One region of the Kitasatospora sp. NPDC058406 genome, then DNA from elsewhere that is predicted to be linked to it. Evidence: predicted binding sites of a transcription regulator. Region 1 holds the regulator's gene; the other holds the start of a gene.
The links. The regulator HrcA, encoded in region 1, represses chaperone genes, less so after heat shock. The targets are predictions, from matches to a motif close to TTNGCACTCNGNNNNNCNGAGTGCNAA.

Region 1 (7,086 bases):
CCAGCGCTGGCAGACGGTGAAGAAGTTCCACCTTCTGCCGCGCGACCTGGACGTCGAGCACGGTGAGCTCACCCCGAGCCTGAAGATCAAGCGGCCCGTGGTCGAGCGCGAGTACGCGGACGCCGTCACCGCGATGTACGCGGGCAGCAACGAGGCCTGACCGTCGCCGTCCCGTACGGACCGGAGGACCACCCGGGCCGTACGGGACAATGGGGTCATGCCCTCCGCACTCCCCGACGGCGAACCGGTGCCGTCCGACGGTTCCCTGCCCGCATCCGCGCTCGACGGACTCGGCTCCCGGCCGTTCGGCTTCTACCTGCACGTGCCCTACTGCGCGAGCCGCTGCGGCTACTGCGACTTCAACACCTACACCGCCACCGAGCTGCGCGCCTCGGGCACCGTCGCCTCCCAGGAGACGTACGCCGACAACGTGGTGGCCGAGATCCGCCACGCCCGGAAGGTGCTGGGCGGTGCCGACCTGCCGGTGCGCACCGTCTTCCTCGGCGGCGGCACCCCCACGCTCCTGCCCGCCGGCGACCTGGTGCGGATGCTCGCCGCGATCCGGGAGGAGTTCGGGCTCGCCGACGGCGCCGAGGTGACCACCGAGGCCAACCCGGAGTCGGTCGACCCGGCCTACCTCGCCGAACTGCGCGCGGGCGGCTACAACCGGGTCTCCTTCGGCATGCAGAGCGCGCGGCCGCACGTCCTCCAGCTGCTCGACCGCCACCACACCCCGGGCCGCCCCGAGGCGTGCGTCGCCGAGGCCCGCGCCGCCGGCTTCGAGCACGTGAACCTCGACCTGATCTACGGCACCCCCGGCGAGTCCGACGACGACTGGCGGGCCTCTCTGGACGCCGCGATCGGCGCCGGGCCGGACCACGTCTCCGCGTACTCGCTGATCGTCGAGGACGGCACGAAGCTCGCCGCCCGGGTCAAGCGCGGCGAGCTGCCGATGATCGACGACGACGTGCACGCCGACCGCTACCTGATCGCCGAGGAGGCGCTCACCGCCGCCGGCTACTCCTGGTACGAGGTCTCCAACTGGTCCACCACCCCGGAGGGCCGCTGCCGTCACAACGAGCTCTACTGGACCGGCGGCGACTGGTGGGGCGCCGGCCCCGGCGCCCACAGCCACGTCGGCGGCGTCCGCTGGTGGAACGCCAAGCACCCCGCCGCCTACGCGCAGGCCCTCACCGGGCACCGCAGCCCCGCCCAGGGCCGCGAGCGGCTCACCGCCGAGGACCGCCGGGTCGAGCGGATCCTCCTGGAGCTGCGCCTCGCCGAGGGCATCCCGCTGGACCTGCTGACGGACACCGGCCTGAAGGCCGCCCGGCAGCACCTCGCCGACGGCCTCCTCGACGCCGGATCCCACTCCGCGGGCCGCGCCACCCTGACCCTCCGGGGCCGCCTGCTGGCCGACGCGGTCGTGCGTGACCTGGTGGACTGATCTTCGCTGGCGCCGACACCGCCGACTTCCGGACGTACGCCTGACGCGCCTCAGTCCGGCAGGGTGACGAAGTCGATCAGCTCCTCGACCCGGCCGAGCAGCTCCGGCTCCAGGTCCCTGTAGGAGTCCACCGAGGCGAGGATCCGCTTCCAGGCGGCGGGGGTGTCCACCGGCCAGCCGAGACGGCGGCAGACGCCCTCCTTCCACTCCTCGCCGCGCGGGACGGCGGGCCAGCCGGGGATGCCGACACTGGACGGCTTCACGGCCTGCCAGACGTCCACGTAGGGGTGTCCCACCACGAGCACGGCCTCGCCGGTGACCCGGGCGGCGATCCGGTGCTCCTTGGTGCCGGGCAGCAGGTGGTCCACCAGGACGCCGAGACGCCGGCCGGGGCCGGGGGCGAAGTCGGCGACGATCGCGGGCAGGTCGTCGATCCCCTCCAGGTACTCGACCACCACGCCCTCGACCCGCAGGTCGTCGCCCCAGACCCGTTCGACCAGCTCGGCGTCGTGCCGGCCCTCGACGTAGATCCGGGACCCGCGGGCCACCCGGGCGCGGGCGCCGGGCACCGCGACCGAGCCGGAGGCGGTCCGGCCGGGCGTGCGCGCGGGGGCCGGCCCGGTGGGCCGGACCAGGGTGACCACACGCCCCTCCAGCAGGAAGCCGCGCGGGACCAGCGGGAAGACCCGGTGCTTGCCGAACCGGTCCTCCAGGGTGACGGTGAACCCCTCGGCGGTCTTCTCGCAGCGCACCACCGCCCCGCAGAAGCCGGTTTCCGCCTCCTCGACCACGAGGTCCCGCTCGGCGGGCACCTCGGGGGCGGGCTGCTGCCGCTTCCACGGCGGGGTCAGGTCGGGTCCGTACCGGCGGCTGTGCATGCAGCGACTATAGGGAAGACGGACGGAGGGTCAGAGCCCTGGCGCGCCCCAGACCGGGAACCAGCGGGTGAGGTCCTTCTCCAGCCGCAGGTCGTTCCCGAGCAGGGCGTTGACCTGCAGTTCCAGCGGGCTGTCGCGCTTCTCCCCGCCGCCCGCCGCCGGCGCGAAGGGGTAGAAGGTGCCGCGCTTGTACAGGTAGACCAGCGCCAGCGGCCGGCCCCCCTCGTCGCGGAAGGCGACGAGCGAGCAGAGCAGCTGCGGCCCGAAGCCGTTCGCCTCCAGCTCGCTGTTGACCGCGTGCAGGTCGTTGACCAGCTCCGGCAGTTCCCCGGGAGCGTGCCGGGCCAGCAGCCAGGAGTAGCCGTACGCGTCCTTGGACGCCTCGACGGGGACGCCGCCGCGCTCGGTGTCGGCGTCCAGGAGGGCCCGGACCTGCCGTTCGACCTCGCCGAAGGCCCCGCCCTCCACGGAGGCGAAGCAGACCGACCCGACCCCGGTGGGCCGGAAACCGGCCGCGGCCTCCAGGGTGATCGCGGCGGACGGCACGCCGAACAGCTGGTCGAGGTCGGGCCGCACGGGCTTGGTGCGGCCGAACAGGGCGTCCAGGATTCCCACGGTGGTCCCTTTCCCGGAGGAGGAGGCGGTTCAGTGGCCGAGCCGGGTGGAGATCTCGGCCAGCTGCTCCAGCCGCTGCTCCAGCGTCGGGTGGGTGGAGAGCAGCCGGCCGGCGGTCTCCCGGGCGCTCAGCGCGGGGGCGAAGTAGAAGGCGTTGTAGGCCTGCGCCTGGCGCAGGTCCCTGGTCGGGATGGCGGCGATCTGGCCGGTCACCTTGGTGAGCGCCGAAGCCAGCGCGCTGGGACGGCCGGTGAGCTGGGCGGCGGCCCGGTCGGCCGCCAGCTCCCGGTAGCGGGAGAGCAGCCGGGTCAGCAGGAAGCTGATCGCGTACACGACCACCGACACCAGCGGGACGATCAGGGCGGCGATCGCGGCGTTGGAGTCGTTGCTGTTGCGGCCGCCGCCCATGAACCCGCCGTACATGGCGATCCGGGTCATGGCTCCGGCGAGGACACCGAGGAACCCGGCGACGGTCATCACCGCGACGTCCCGGTGGGCGACGTGGGACAGCTCGTGGGCGAGCACGCCCTCCAGTTCCTCCGGCTCCAGCCGGCGCAGCAGCCCGGTGGTGACGCAGACCACCGCGTTCTTCGGGTTGCGGCCGGTGGCGAAGGCGTTCGGCATGTCGTTGTCGGCGACCGCCACCCGGGGTTTGGGCATGTCGGCCAGCGCGCAGAGCCGGTCGACGGTGCCGTGCAGCTGCGGGTACTGCTCGGGGGTGACCCGGTGCGCCCCCATGGCCCGTTCGGTGATCTTGTCGCTGAACCAGAACTGGGCGACGAACAGGCCGCCCGAGATCAGGACGACGATCGGCCAGGCGCCGCGCAGCAGCACGATCAACAGCCCGGTGAATCCGACGTACAGCAGCCCGATCACGAACATCGTGCCGACCATCCGGCCGGTCAGGCCGCGGTCCGGCGCGAAACGGGAGTGCTGGCCCGAGGTCGACATCGCTGGTCCTCCGTTCGCCGTCCGCTTCCGATGCTGCCACCAGGCCGGGCCCGCGGCATCACCCGCGCGCCGCGAACTGCGGGCAGGATCACTCCGGCCGGGCCGTTCCTGCCGTCGGACCCGGGCCTTACACTGGCAGGTAGGGTCCTGGCACTCGTATGTTCCGAGTGCCAAGCCCGGTTCCTCCCGGAACGGGCGAAGCGGCTCGAAACGGACACATGTCATATCGGACAACGCGTGAAGACGGAGGTGCGTGCCCATGGCCGGTGAGGTCCGCCAGCTGGACGACCGCAAACTCGCGGTGCTTCGCGCCATCGTCCAGGACTACGTGGGGACGGAGGAGCCGGTCGGCTCCAAGGCCCTCGTGGAACGGCACAACCTCGGGGTCTCCCCGGCGACCGTCCGCAACGACATGGCCGCGCTGGAGGAGGACGGTTACATCCACCAGCCGCACACCAGCGCCGGGCGCATCCCCACCGACAAGGGGTACCGCCTGTTCGTGGACCGGCTGGCCGAGGTCAAGCCGATGAGCGCGCCCGAGCGGCGGGCGATCCGGCACTTCCTGGACGGGGCGGTCGACCTCGACGACGTGGTCGCCCGTACGGTGCGGCTGCTCGCCCAGCTGACCCGCCAGGTCGCGGTGGTGCAGTACCCCTCGCTCTCCCGGTCCACCGTGCGGCACATCGAGCTGGTCGCGCTGGCCCCGGCCAAGGTGATGCTGGTGCTGATCACCAACACCGGCCGGGTCGAGCAGCGGATGGTGGACTGCCCCGGGGCGGTGGGCGAGACCGTCCTGGCCGACCTCCGGGCCCGGATCAACGTGCGGGCCGCCGGACAGCGGCTCCCCGAGGTCCCGGGACTGCTGGAGGACCTTCCCGCGCAGTTCGAGGCGGGGGACCGGCCGACCGTCGCGACGGTCCTGGCGACGCTCTTCGAGGCGCTCGCCGAGCAGAACGAGGAACGGATCATGCTGGCCGGCACGGCCAACCTGACCCGTTTCGGCCACGACTTCCCGTTGACCATCCAGCCGGTGCTGGAGGCACTGGAGGAACAGGTCATCCTGCTCCGCCTCCTGGGTGAGACCGCGGACGCCGGGATGACGGTCCGGATCGGGCGTGAGAACGCCTACGAGGGCCTCAATTCCACCTCCGTCGTCTCGGTCGGTTACGGTTCGGGCGACGAGAGCGTGGCCAAACTGGGTGTGATCGGTCCGACCCGGATGGACTATCCGGGCACAATGGGGGCGGTGCGAGCGGTGGCACGGTACGTGGGCCAGATCCTGGCCGAGTCGTAGGAACGGCCACCGTCAGGACCCTGACGGTGGTTCCAGTCGCAAGCACTTCTACAGGCGGAACAAGCGGAGCATTTGGTGGCCACGGACTACTACGCGGTACTCGGCGTCCGACGGGATGCGGGGCAGGACGAGATCAAGAAGGCGTTCCGGCGCCTGGCACGCGAACTGCACCCGGACGTCAACCCGGACCCGAAGACGCAGGAGCGGTTCAAGGAGATCAACGCCGCCTACGAGGTGCTCTCCGACCCGCAGAAGCGCCAGGTCTACGACCTCGGCGGTGACCCGCTGTCGCCGAACGGCGGCGCGGGCGGCTTCGGCGCGGGCGCGGCGGGCTTCGGCTTCTCCGACATCATGGACGCCTTCTTCGGCGCCGCCTCGGGCCAGCGCGGCCCGCGGTCGCGGACCCGCCGGGGCCAGGACGCCATGATCCGGCTGGAGATCACCCTGGAGGAGGCCGCCTTCGGCACCACCAAGGAACTCCAGGTCGACACGGCCGTCACCTGCACCACCTGCAGCGGCGAGGGCGCGGCCCCCGGCACCTCCGCGCAGACCTGCGACATGTGCCGCGGCAAGGGCGAGGTCTCCCAGGTCACCCGGTCCTTCCTGGGCCAGGTCATGACCTCCCGCCCCTGCCCGCAGTGCCAGGGCTTCGGCACCGTCGTGCCCACCCCGTGCCCGGAGTGCGCCGGCGACGGCCGGGTCCGCGCCCGCCGCACCCTCACCGTCAAGATCCCCGCCGGTGTCGACAACGGCACCCGGATCCAGCTGGCCGGCGAGGGCGAGGTCGGCCCCGGCGGCGGCCCGGCCGGCGACCTCTACGTCGAGATCGCCGAGACCGCCCACACGGTGTTCCAGCGGCGCGGCGACGACCTGCACTGCACCGTCACCATCCCGATGACGGCCGCCTCGCTCGGCACCCAGGTGCCGTTGCAGACCCTGGACGGGCTGGAGGAGGTCGACATCCGGCCCGGCACCCAGTCCGGACAGTCGATCCCGCTGCACGGTCGCGGCATCACCCATCTGCGCGGCGGCGGCCGGGGCGACCTGATAGTGCACGTCGAGGTGCAGACGCCCTCCAAGCTCGACCCCGAGCAGGAGGACCTGCTGCGCCGCCTCGCGGTGCTGCGCGGTGAGGAGCGGCCGTCCGGCCAGTTCGCGCCCGGGCAGCAGGGCCTGTTCTCCCGCCTGAAGGACGCCTTCATCGGCCGCTGACGGCTCCGGCGCCCGGCACTCCGCGACCTCCGTCGCCGGGGTGCCGGGCGCCGTCGTTCCACCGCCCGACCCATTCCGGAGGAAGACCCCATGACCGCGCCCGTGTTCGTCGTCGAGACCGAGCGGATCGCCACCGCCGCCCCCGGCGTGCTGGTCCGGCTGGACGGGCCCGAGGGGCGGCACGCGGCGGCGGTGAAGCGGCTGGAGGCGGGCGAGGCCGTGACCCTGGCCGACGGGCTCGGCCTCGGGGTGGACGGCACCGTCGCGGCGGTGCACGGCAAGGACGCGATCGAGGTGACGGTGACGGCCGTCCGCCGCGAGGCCGAGCCGGCGCCCCGGATCGTCGTGGTCCAGGCGCTGCCCAAGGGCGACCGCGGCGAGCTGGCGGTGGAGACCATGACCGAGGTCGGGGTGGACGTGGTGATCCCCTGGTCGGCCTCCCGCTGCATCACCCAGTGGAAGGGCGACCGCGGCGCCAAGGCGCTCGCCAAGTGGCGCGCCACCGCGCGGGAGGCCGGCAAGCAGTCCCGCCGGCTGCGGTTCCCCGAGGTCCGCGAGCCGCTGACCACCCGGCAACTGGTCCCGGTGCTGGCCGGCGCGGCGTTCGCCGCCGTGCTGCACGAGGAGGGCGCCGAGCCGCTGGCCGGGGCCGTGCTCCCGGACTCCGGGGACCTCGTGCTGGTGGTCGG
Region 2 (7,086 bases), on a different contig from region 1:
TCGCCCGTGGCGGCGTTGTAGCCCTGGCCCGGCTCCAGCTCGGAGACCTTGGAGGTGATGACGTAACCCTCCAGGCCGGCGTTCTGGGCGATCCAGCGCAGCGGCTCGTGCAGCGCCTTGCGGACGACCGCGACACCGGTCGCCTCGTCGCCCGTCAGGCCCAGGCCGTCGTTCAGCACCTTGGCGGCGTGGACGAGGGAGGCGCCACCACCGGCGACGATGCCCTCCTCGACCGCGGCACGGGTCGCCGAGATGGCGTCCTCCAGGCGGTGCTTGCGCTCCTTCAGCTCCACCTCGGTGGCGGCACCGACACGGATGACGCAGACGCCGCCGGCCAGCTTGGCCAGGCGCTCCTGCAGCTTCTCGCGGTCCCAGTCCGAGTCGGTGTTGGCGATCTCGCCCTTGATCTGGGCGACGCGGCCGGCCACGGCCTCGCTGTCGCCGGCACCGTCGACGATGGTGGTCTCGTCCTTGGTGATGGTCACGCGGCGGGCGCTGCCCAGCACGTCCAGACCGGCCTGGTCGAGCTTGAGGCCGACCTCCTCGGAGATCACGGTGCCACCGGTCAGGGTGGCGAGGTCGCCCAGGATCGCCTTGCGGCGGTCACCGAAGCCCGGGGCCTTGACGGCCACGGCGTTGAAGATGCCGCGGATCTTGTTCACCAGGAGGGTCGACAGCGCCTCGCCGTCGACGTCCTCGGCGATGATCAGCAGCGGGCGGGAGGTACCGCCCTGCACGACCTTCTCCAGCAGCGGCAGGAGCTCCTGGATGGAGGAGATCTTGCCCTGGTTGATCAGGATGTACGGGTCCTCCAGGACCGCCTCCTGCCGCTCCGCGTCGGTCACGAAGTACGGCGACAGGTAGCCCTTGTCGAACTGCATGCCCTCGGTGAAGTCCAGCTCCACGCCGAAGGTGTTCGACTCCTCGACGGTGATGACACCGTCCTTGCCGACCTTGTCGATCGCCTCGGCGATGAGCTCGCCGACCTGGGTGTCCTGCGCGGAGAGGGTCGCGACGGCGGCGACGTCGTCCTTGCCCTCGATCTCGCGGGCGATGGACAGCAGGTGCTCGGAGACGGCGGCGACGGCCTTGTCGATGCCCTTCTTCAGGGCGGCCGGGCCGGCACCGGCGGCGACGTTGCGCAGACCCTCGTTCACCAGGGCCTGGGCCAGCACGGTGGCGGTGGTGGTGCCGTCACCCGCGACGTCGTTGGTCTTGGTGGCGACCTCCTTGACGAGCTGCGCGCCAAGGTTCTCGTACGGGTCGTCGAGCTCGACCTCACGGGCGATGGTGACACCGTCGTTGGTGATGGTCGGAGCACCGAACTTCTTGTCGATGACGACGTTGCGGCCCTTGGGGCCGATGGTCACCTTGACGGTGTCGGCCAGCTTGTTGACACCGCGCTCCAGCGAGCGGCGCGCGTCCTCGTTGAACTGCAGGATCTTCGCCATGTTCCCTATTCCCTCGGGGCTGCGGCCGTCGCGGCCGCTCGACTACGTGAACCAACAACCACGCCCCGGGCCCCTGTCACTAGGGACACGGATCCGGGGCGGGTCGGGACGTCTTACTTCTCGGTGCTGCTTACTTCTCGATGATGGCGAGAACGTCGCGCGCCGAGAGGACGAGGTACTCCTCGCCCTGGTACTTCACCTCGGTGCCGCCGTACTTCGAGTACAGGACGATGTCACCGACGGCGACGTCGAGCGGCAGACGCTGGCCGTCCTCGAAGCGACCCGGGCCGACAGCCAGGACGACGCCCTCCTGGGGCTTCTCCTTGGCCGTGTCCGGGATAACCAGGCCGGAGGCCGTGGTGGTCTCGGCGTCGAGCGGCTGGACCACGATGCGGTCCTCGAGCGGCTTGATGGCAACCTTGCTGCTGGTGGTCACGTCCGAGCTCCCCTTCGGAGATTACGGGGCTTACTAACGGGTAGGGGCGAACCTGCGGATCTGCCGTCGCGGGGGTCAGAAACGCCTCTTCGCGTTAGCACTCCCCCCGTGGAGAGTGCTAGGCATGACCATAGGCCGCGGTTAGCACTCAGTCAACCAGAGTGCCAACGGCGCGCCCCCGGACCCCGGGATACGGGCGAGTAGCCGCACTCGCGTTCGGGTCGTTCCCCCGACCGCACACGCGTCCCGTGATCGAGACCTCCGGACGCACCGGCCCGTCCCGGCGCACCGACCGGGGAGAATGGGCCCGTGGAGACCGACAACCTGCAGCCCCTGCTGACCGACCGGGGCCAGGCCCTGCTCGCCGAACTGCGCGAGTTCGCGCCGGAGGAGGAGCTGGCGCTGGCCACCCGGCTGCGCAGGGAGCACCCCGCCGAGCTGGTGTCCGCCGCCTTCGGGCAGGCCCGGCTCCGGCAGCGGGCGCGGGCCAAGTTCGGTGCGGACGCCGATCTCATGTACTTCACGCCCGACGGCGTCGAGCAGTCCACCCGGCGCAGCGTCGCCGAGTGGCGGGCCCACCGCTTCGCGGACCTCGGCGTGCGGCGGCTGGCCGACCTCTGCTGCGGGGTCGGCGGCGACGTGCTGGCACTGGCCCGGGCGGGGATCGAGGTCCTCGCCGTCGACCGGGACCCGGCCGCCTGCGCGGCCACTGCGGCCAACGCGGCCGCGCTGGGCCTGACCGACCTGGTCGAGGTGCGCTGCGCGGACGTCGCCGACATCGACGTCACCGGCTACGACGCGGTCTTCACCGACCCGGCCCGGCGCACCGCGCGCGGCCGGGTCTTCGACCCCGAGGCGTACGCCCCCCCGCTCTCCTGGGCGATCGGGGCCGGCCGGCGCACCCCGATCGGCGCGCTCAAGGTGGCACCGGGCATCCCGCACGAGGCGGTGCCGGCCGACGCCGAGGCCGAGTGGGTCTCCGACCACGGCGACGTCAAGGAGGCGGTGCTCTGGTTCGGCACCGGGGCCGCCGGCCCGCACCGCGCCACCCTGCTCCCCGGTCGGACGAGCCTGACCGGCGGCGACCTGCCCGACCCGCCGGCCGGCCCGGTCGGCCGCTACCTGTACGAGCCGGACGGCGCGGTGATCCGGGCCCACCTGGTCGCCGAGGTGGCCGGGCAGGTGAACGGCCGGCTGATCGACCCGAAGATCGCCTACGTCACCTCGGACGAGCTGGTCGCCACCCCGTACGCGCACGCCTTCGAGCTGACCGACGTGCTGCCGTTCCACATCAAGAAGCTGAAGGCGCTGCTGCGCGAGCGGGGCGTCGGCACGGTGGTGATCAAGAAGCGCGGAATGGCGATCACCCCGGAGGAGCTGCGCCGCCAGCTGAAGCCGTCAGGCCCGAACTCCGTCACGGTGATCCTCAGCCGGACCGACAACGGGCCGCTGATGATGCTCGGACAGCCCGTCCGGGCCGACGCTCAGGCGGCGGGCGACTCGATGTAGTCCTCCAGCCGGGCCACCGCGAAGCCCTGCTCCTGGATCCGGGCCAGCATCTCGCCGAACATCTGCGTCATCGTCTCGCCCTTGAGGTCCTTCGGGCCCCGGAAGTGGGCCAGGACGATGTCACCGGGCCGGAGCTTCTTGTCCGCCGCCTGGTACTGCATGTCGTGGATCTGCATCGACTCCCGCCAGAGCACGACGGCCCTCGGTCCGCACTGCTGCACCGCGTCGTTGAGCGCCGCCGTGTGGGCGCCGTCGCCGTACGGCGGCCGGAAGAGCAGCGGGGCGGTGCCGTACTGCTGGGTGAAGGCGGTCTGGGCGTCGCAGATCTCGGACCGCTGTCTCTCCGGCGTGACCTTGCTCAACTGGGCGTGGCCCACGGTGTGGTTGTGGACGTGGTTGCCGAGCGCCTGGAGCCGCTTGAAGTAGCCGTAGTCGTCCTTGACGACGTCGCGGGTCAGGAACATCGAGACGGGCACCTTGAGGTCGGTCAGCATCTCGACGAACCGCGGGTCCTTCTCGGCGCCGTCGTCGATGGTGACGAAGACGACCTTGTCGGTGGTCCGCACCTCGCTGAACACCGGGACGGGCCCGCTCCGCCGGAGCTTCACCGGCTTGTCGGCCGGCGCCGGCGGCGCGGGCGGCAGCGGCTTGAGGTTCCACTTGGCCCAGGCGGCCGGATCCCCGGCGGCGGCGGGAACCGGGGCGGGGGCCGGCGGCGGCGTCACGGGCTGCTGCGGCGCGGCCGAGGAGGCGGCGGCGCCCCGGTCGGCCGGGGTGGAGACCGCCGCGGCGGGCGGGCCGCCGGTCCCGCCGCCGCTGCCGCACCCGGAGACGGCGGTGAGCAGCGCCATCGCCCCCACCGCGTACGTCGTCGTCCTGCCCCGCCCGTGCCTCTTCACCGCGCCGTGCTCCCCGGTCCCGTCCAGCGATCTCATCGCCTTGCACGGTAACGGTCACGTGTTCGGTTCCCGGTCGGGCCTTCGAGCAGCCGATCGGCGGGGGTGGAGGCGGGTCGGGCGGCGGGGTCGGACGGCGCGGGGTCGGACGGCGCGGGGCGGGGGCTACTCCACGTGCTCGCTGGTGAAGGACCACCGGTGGACCGGACGGCCCAGCAGCCCGGCGGGCGGCTCGACCACCGGCACCGGCTCGCCGGTCCACCAGGTGATCAGCAGCACGCGCTCGCCCGGAGCGGCGAACAGCTCGGTGCGGACCAGCCCGGCCGTACCGCGCAGCGCGGGCAACGCGACCTCGCGCACCCAGGCGGAGAGCTCGGCGGCGCGTCCGTCGGCCGCCCGGGCCTCCCACATCGCGGCGGTGGTGGTCACTTCTGCTGCCCGGTCAGCGCGTCGTACGCCTGGCCGTGGACGTCGCCGTGCACGGCTGCGGCGTCCGGCACGTGGACCTCGGTGACCGGCAGCGAGGAGTCGGCCGACAGGGCGAGGGAGGACGGCGCGCGGTTGCGCCAGACCATCTCGGCGCCGAGCGCGGCGACCATCGCGCCGTTGTCGGTGCACAGGCCCGGCCGCGGCACCCGGAGCCGGATACCGGCCTTGTCACAGCGCTGCTGGGCCATCTCGCGCAGCCGCGAGTTCGCCGCCACGCCGCCGCCGATCATCAGGTGGTCGACGCCGCTGTCCTTGCACGCCTTGACCGCCTTGCGGGTCAGCACGTCGGTGACGGCCTCCTGGAAGGACGCCGCGACGTCCGCGACCGGCACCTCCTCCCCGGCCCGGCGCTTCGCCTCGACCCAGCGGGCGACGGCGGTCTTCAGCCCGGAGAAGGAGAAGTCGTACTCCGGGTCCCTGGGGCCGGTCAGGCCGCGCGGGAAGGCGATCGCCCCGGGGTCACCCTCGCGGGCCCTGCGGTCCACCACCGGGCCGCCGGGGAAGCCCAGTCCGAGCACCCGGGCGACCTTGTCGAAGGCCTCGCCTGCCGCGTCGTCGATGGTCGCGCCGAGCGGGCGGACGTCACTGGTGATGTCCGCGCTGAGCAGCAGCGAGGAGTGCCCGCCGGAGACCAGCAGGGCCATCGTCGGCGACGGCAGCCGGCCGTGCTCCAGCTGGTCCACGCAGATGTGCGAGGCGAGGTGGTTGACCCCGTAGAGCGGCTTGTCGAGGGCCCACGCGTACGCCTTGGCGGCGCTCACGCCGACCAGCAGCGCGCCCGCCAGGCCCGGGCCGGCCGTGACGGCGATGCCGTCCAGGTCGCCGGCCTTGACGCCGGCGGTCTCCAGGGCGCGCTCGATGGTCGGGACCATCGCCTCCAGGTGCGCGCGGCTGGCGATCTCGGGGACGACGCCGCCGAACCGGGCGTGGTCGTTGACGCTGGAAGCGACCGCGTCGGCGAGCAGGGTGGTGCCGCGCACGATGCCGACGCCGGTCTCGTCGCAGGAGGTCTCGATACCGAGGACGAGCGGTTCGTCAGCCATGGCGGGTGTCCTTCTTCACATCCGGTCGCGGGAGGTCCGCGGATTCGTCGAGGCCGTCGGGGCGCTCAGGGCCGTCGGGGTCGTCGGGGGCGTCGCCGTCGGGAAGCTCGTCCCGCTCGGGCGCGTCGCCGTCGAGGAGGTCGTCGAGGTCGGCCGGGTCGTCGCGGTCGGCGAGGTCGAGGCGCATCACCAGGGCGTCGACGTTGGCGGGCTGGTAGTAGCCGCGCCGGATGCCGACCGGTTCGAAGCCGAAGCGCTCGTACAGCCGCTGGGCGCGCGGGTTGTCCACCCGGACCTCCAGCAGCAGCTCGACGCACCCGCGTCGGACCGCCTCCCGGACCAGGTCGGTGAGCAGGGCCGTACCGAGGCCGGTCCCCTGCCGGCGCCCGTCGACGGCGATGGTCTGCACGTCGCCCTCGCCGGCCACCGCCATCAGTCCGGCGTAACCGACGACGGCGCCGTCCGGGGTGGCGGCGACGGTGTAGTGGCGGGTGCCGCCGGGGTGGGTCTCGGCCAGCTCGGACCAGTACATCCCGGTGGACCAGGCGTCCTCGGGGAAGAGCTCCAGCTCCAGCTCCATCACCGGGGCGATGTCCCACCAGCGCATCGGGCGCAGGGTGACGGCCCCGGGGGCGTCCGCGGCCGGGACGGCCGGAGCGGGGCCGGTGGTACTCGGGCCGGTCACGCCGGGAGCACCGCCTTGTAGCCGGCCGGCACCTGCGCGTCCGGCCGGCGCAGGTAGAGCGGGGCGTTCGGCAGCAGCTCGCGGCCGGCGGCCAGCTCGGCGACGGCGAAGTCGGCGAGCGCACCGGCCGAGACGTGCTCGGGTCCCTGCGCGCCGGGGAAGGCGTCCGGGTAGAGCAGCGCACCGGCGCCGACGGACCGCGGCAGCGGGGTCAGCTCGGCCGGGCGGTCCACCGCCGGGCCCTCGGTACGGCGGCCCTCGGCGTCGTACGAGGCCCAGTAGACCTCCTTGCGGCGCGCGTCGGTGGCGACCGTGAACGGTTCGCCCGCCAGCCCCTCGGCGCGGGCCCGGTGGGCGATCGCGTCCAGGGTGCAGACGCCGTGCACCGGGAGGCCGAGCGCGTGCCCGAGCGCGGCGGCGGTCACCAGACCGACCCGCAGCCCGGTGTACGGGCCCGGGCCGACGCCCACGGCGATGCCGGTCAGCCGGTGCTTGTCGACACCGGCCGCCCGCAGTACCTGGTCGATGGTGGGCAGCAGGAGTTCGCCGTGACGTCTGGCGTCGACCTGGTCGGTCT

Region 2: the regulator HrcA is predicted to act here: its motif matches at 2,029-2,055, upstream of groES (co-chaperone GroES).

What each region holds. Positions count from the first base shown of each region.
Region 1 covers NZ_JBHXKE010000006.1:28,651-35,736, forward strand. The annotation lists gene ACFWOG_RS02480 (AMP-dependent synthetase/ligase) at 1-160, shown strand, start outside; gene hemW (radical SAM family heme chaperone HemW) at 218-1,447, shown strand; gene ACFWOG_RS02490 (DUF3097 domain-containing protein) at 1,498-2,325, opposite strand; gene ACFWOG_RS02495 (hypothetical protein) at 2,356-2,940, opposite strand; gene htpX (zinc metalloprotease HtpX) at 2,971-3,891, opposite strand; gene hrcA (heat-inducible transcriptional repressor HrcA) at 4,151-5,185, shown strand; gene dnaJ (molecular chaperone DnaJ) at 5,261-6,397, shown strand; gene ACFWOG_RS02515 (16S rRNA (uracil(1498)-N(3))-methyltransferase) at 6,488-7,086, shown strand, end outside.
Region 2 covers NZ_JBHXKE010000092.1:22,437-29,522, forward strand. The annotation lists gene groL (chaperonin GroEL) at 1-1,451, opposite strand, end outside; gene groES (co-chaperone GroES) at 1,582-1,887, opposite strand; gene ACFWOG_RS19645 (methyltransferase domain-containing protein) at 2,197-3,396, shown strand; gene ACFWOG_RS19650 (polysaccharide deacetylase family protein) at 3,372-4,331, opposite strand; gene ACFWOG_RS19655 (hypothetical protein) at 4,458-4,721, opposite strand; gene tsaD (tRNA (adenosine(37)-N6)-threonylcarbamoyltransferase complex transferase subunit TsaD) at 4,718-5,824, opposite strand; partial or broken gene rimI (ribosomal protein S18-alanine N-acetyltransferase) at 5,991-6,431, opposite strand; gene tsaB (tRNA (adenosine(37)-N6)-threonylcarbamoyltransferase complex dimerization subunit type 1 TsaB) at 6,506-7,086, opposite strand, start outside.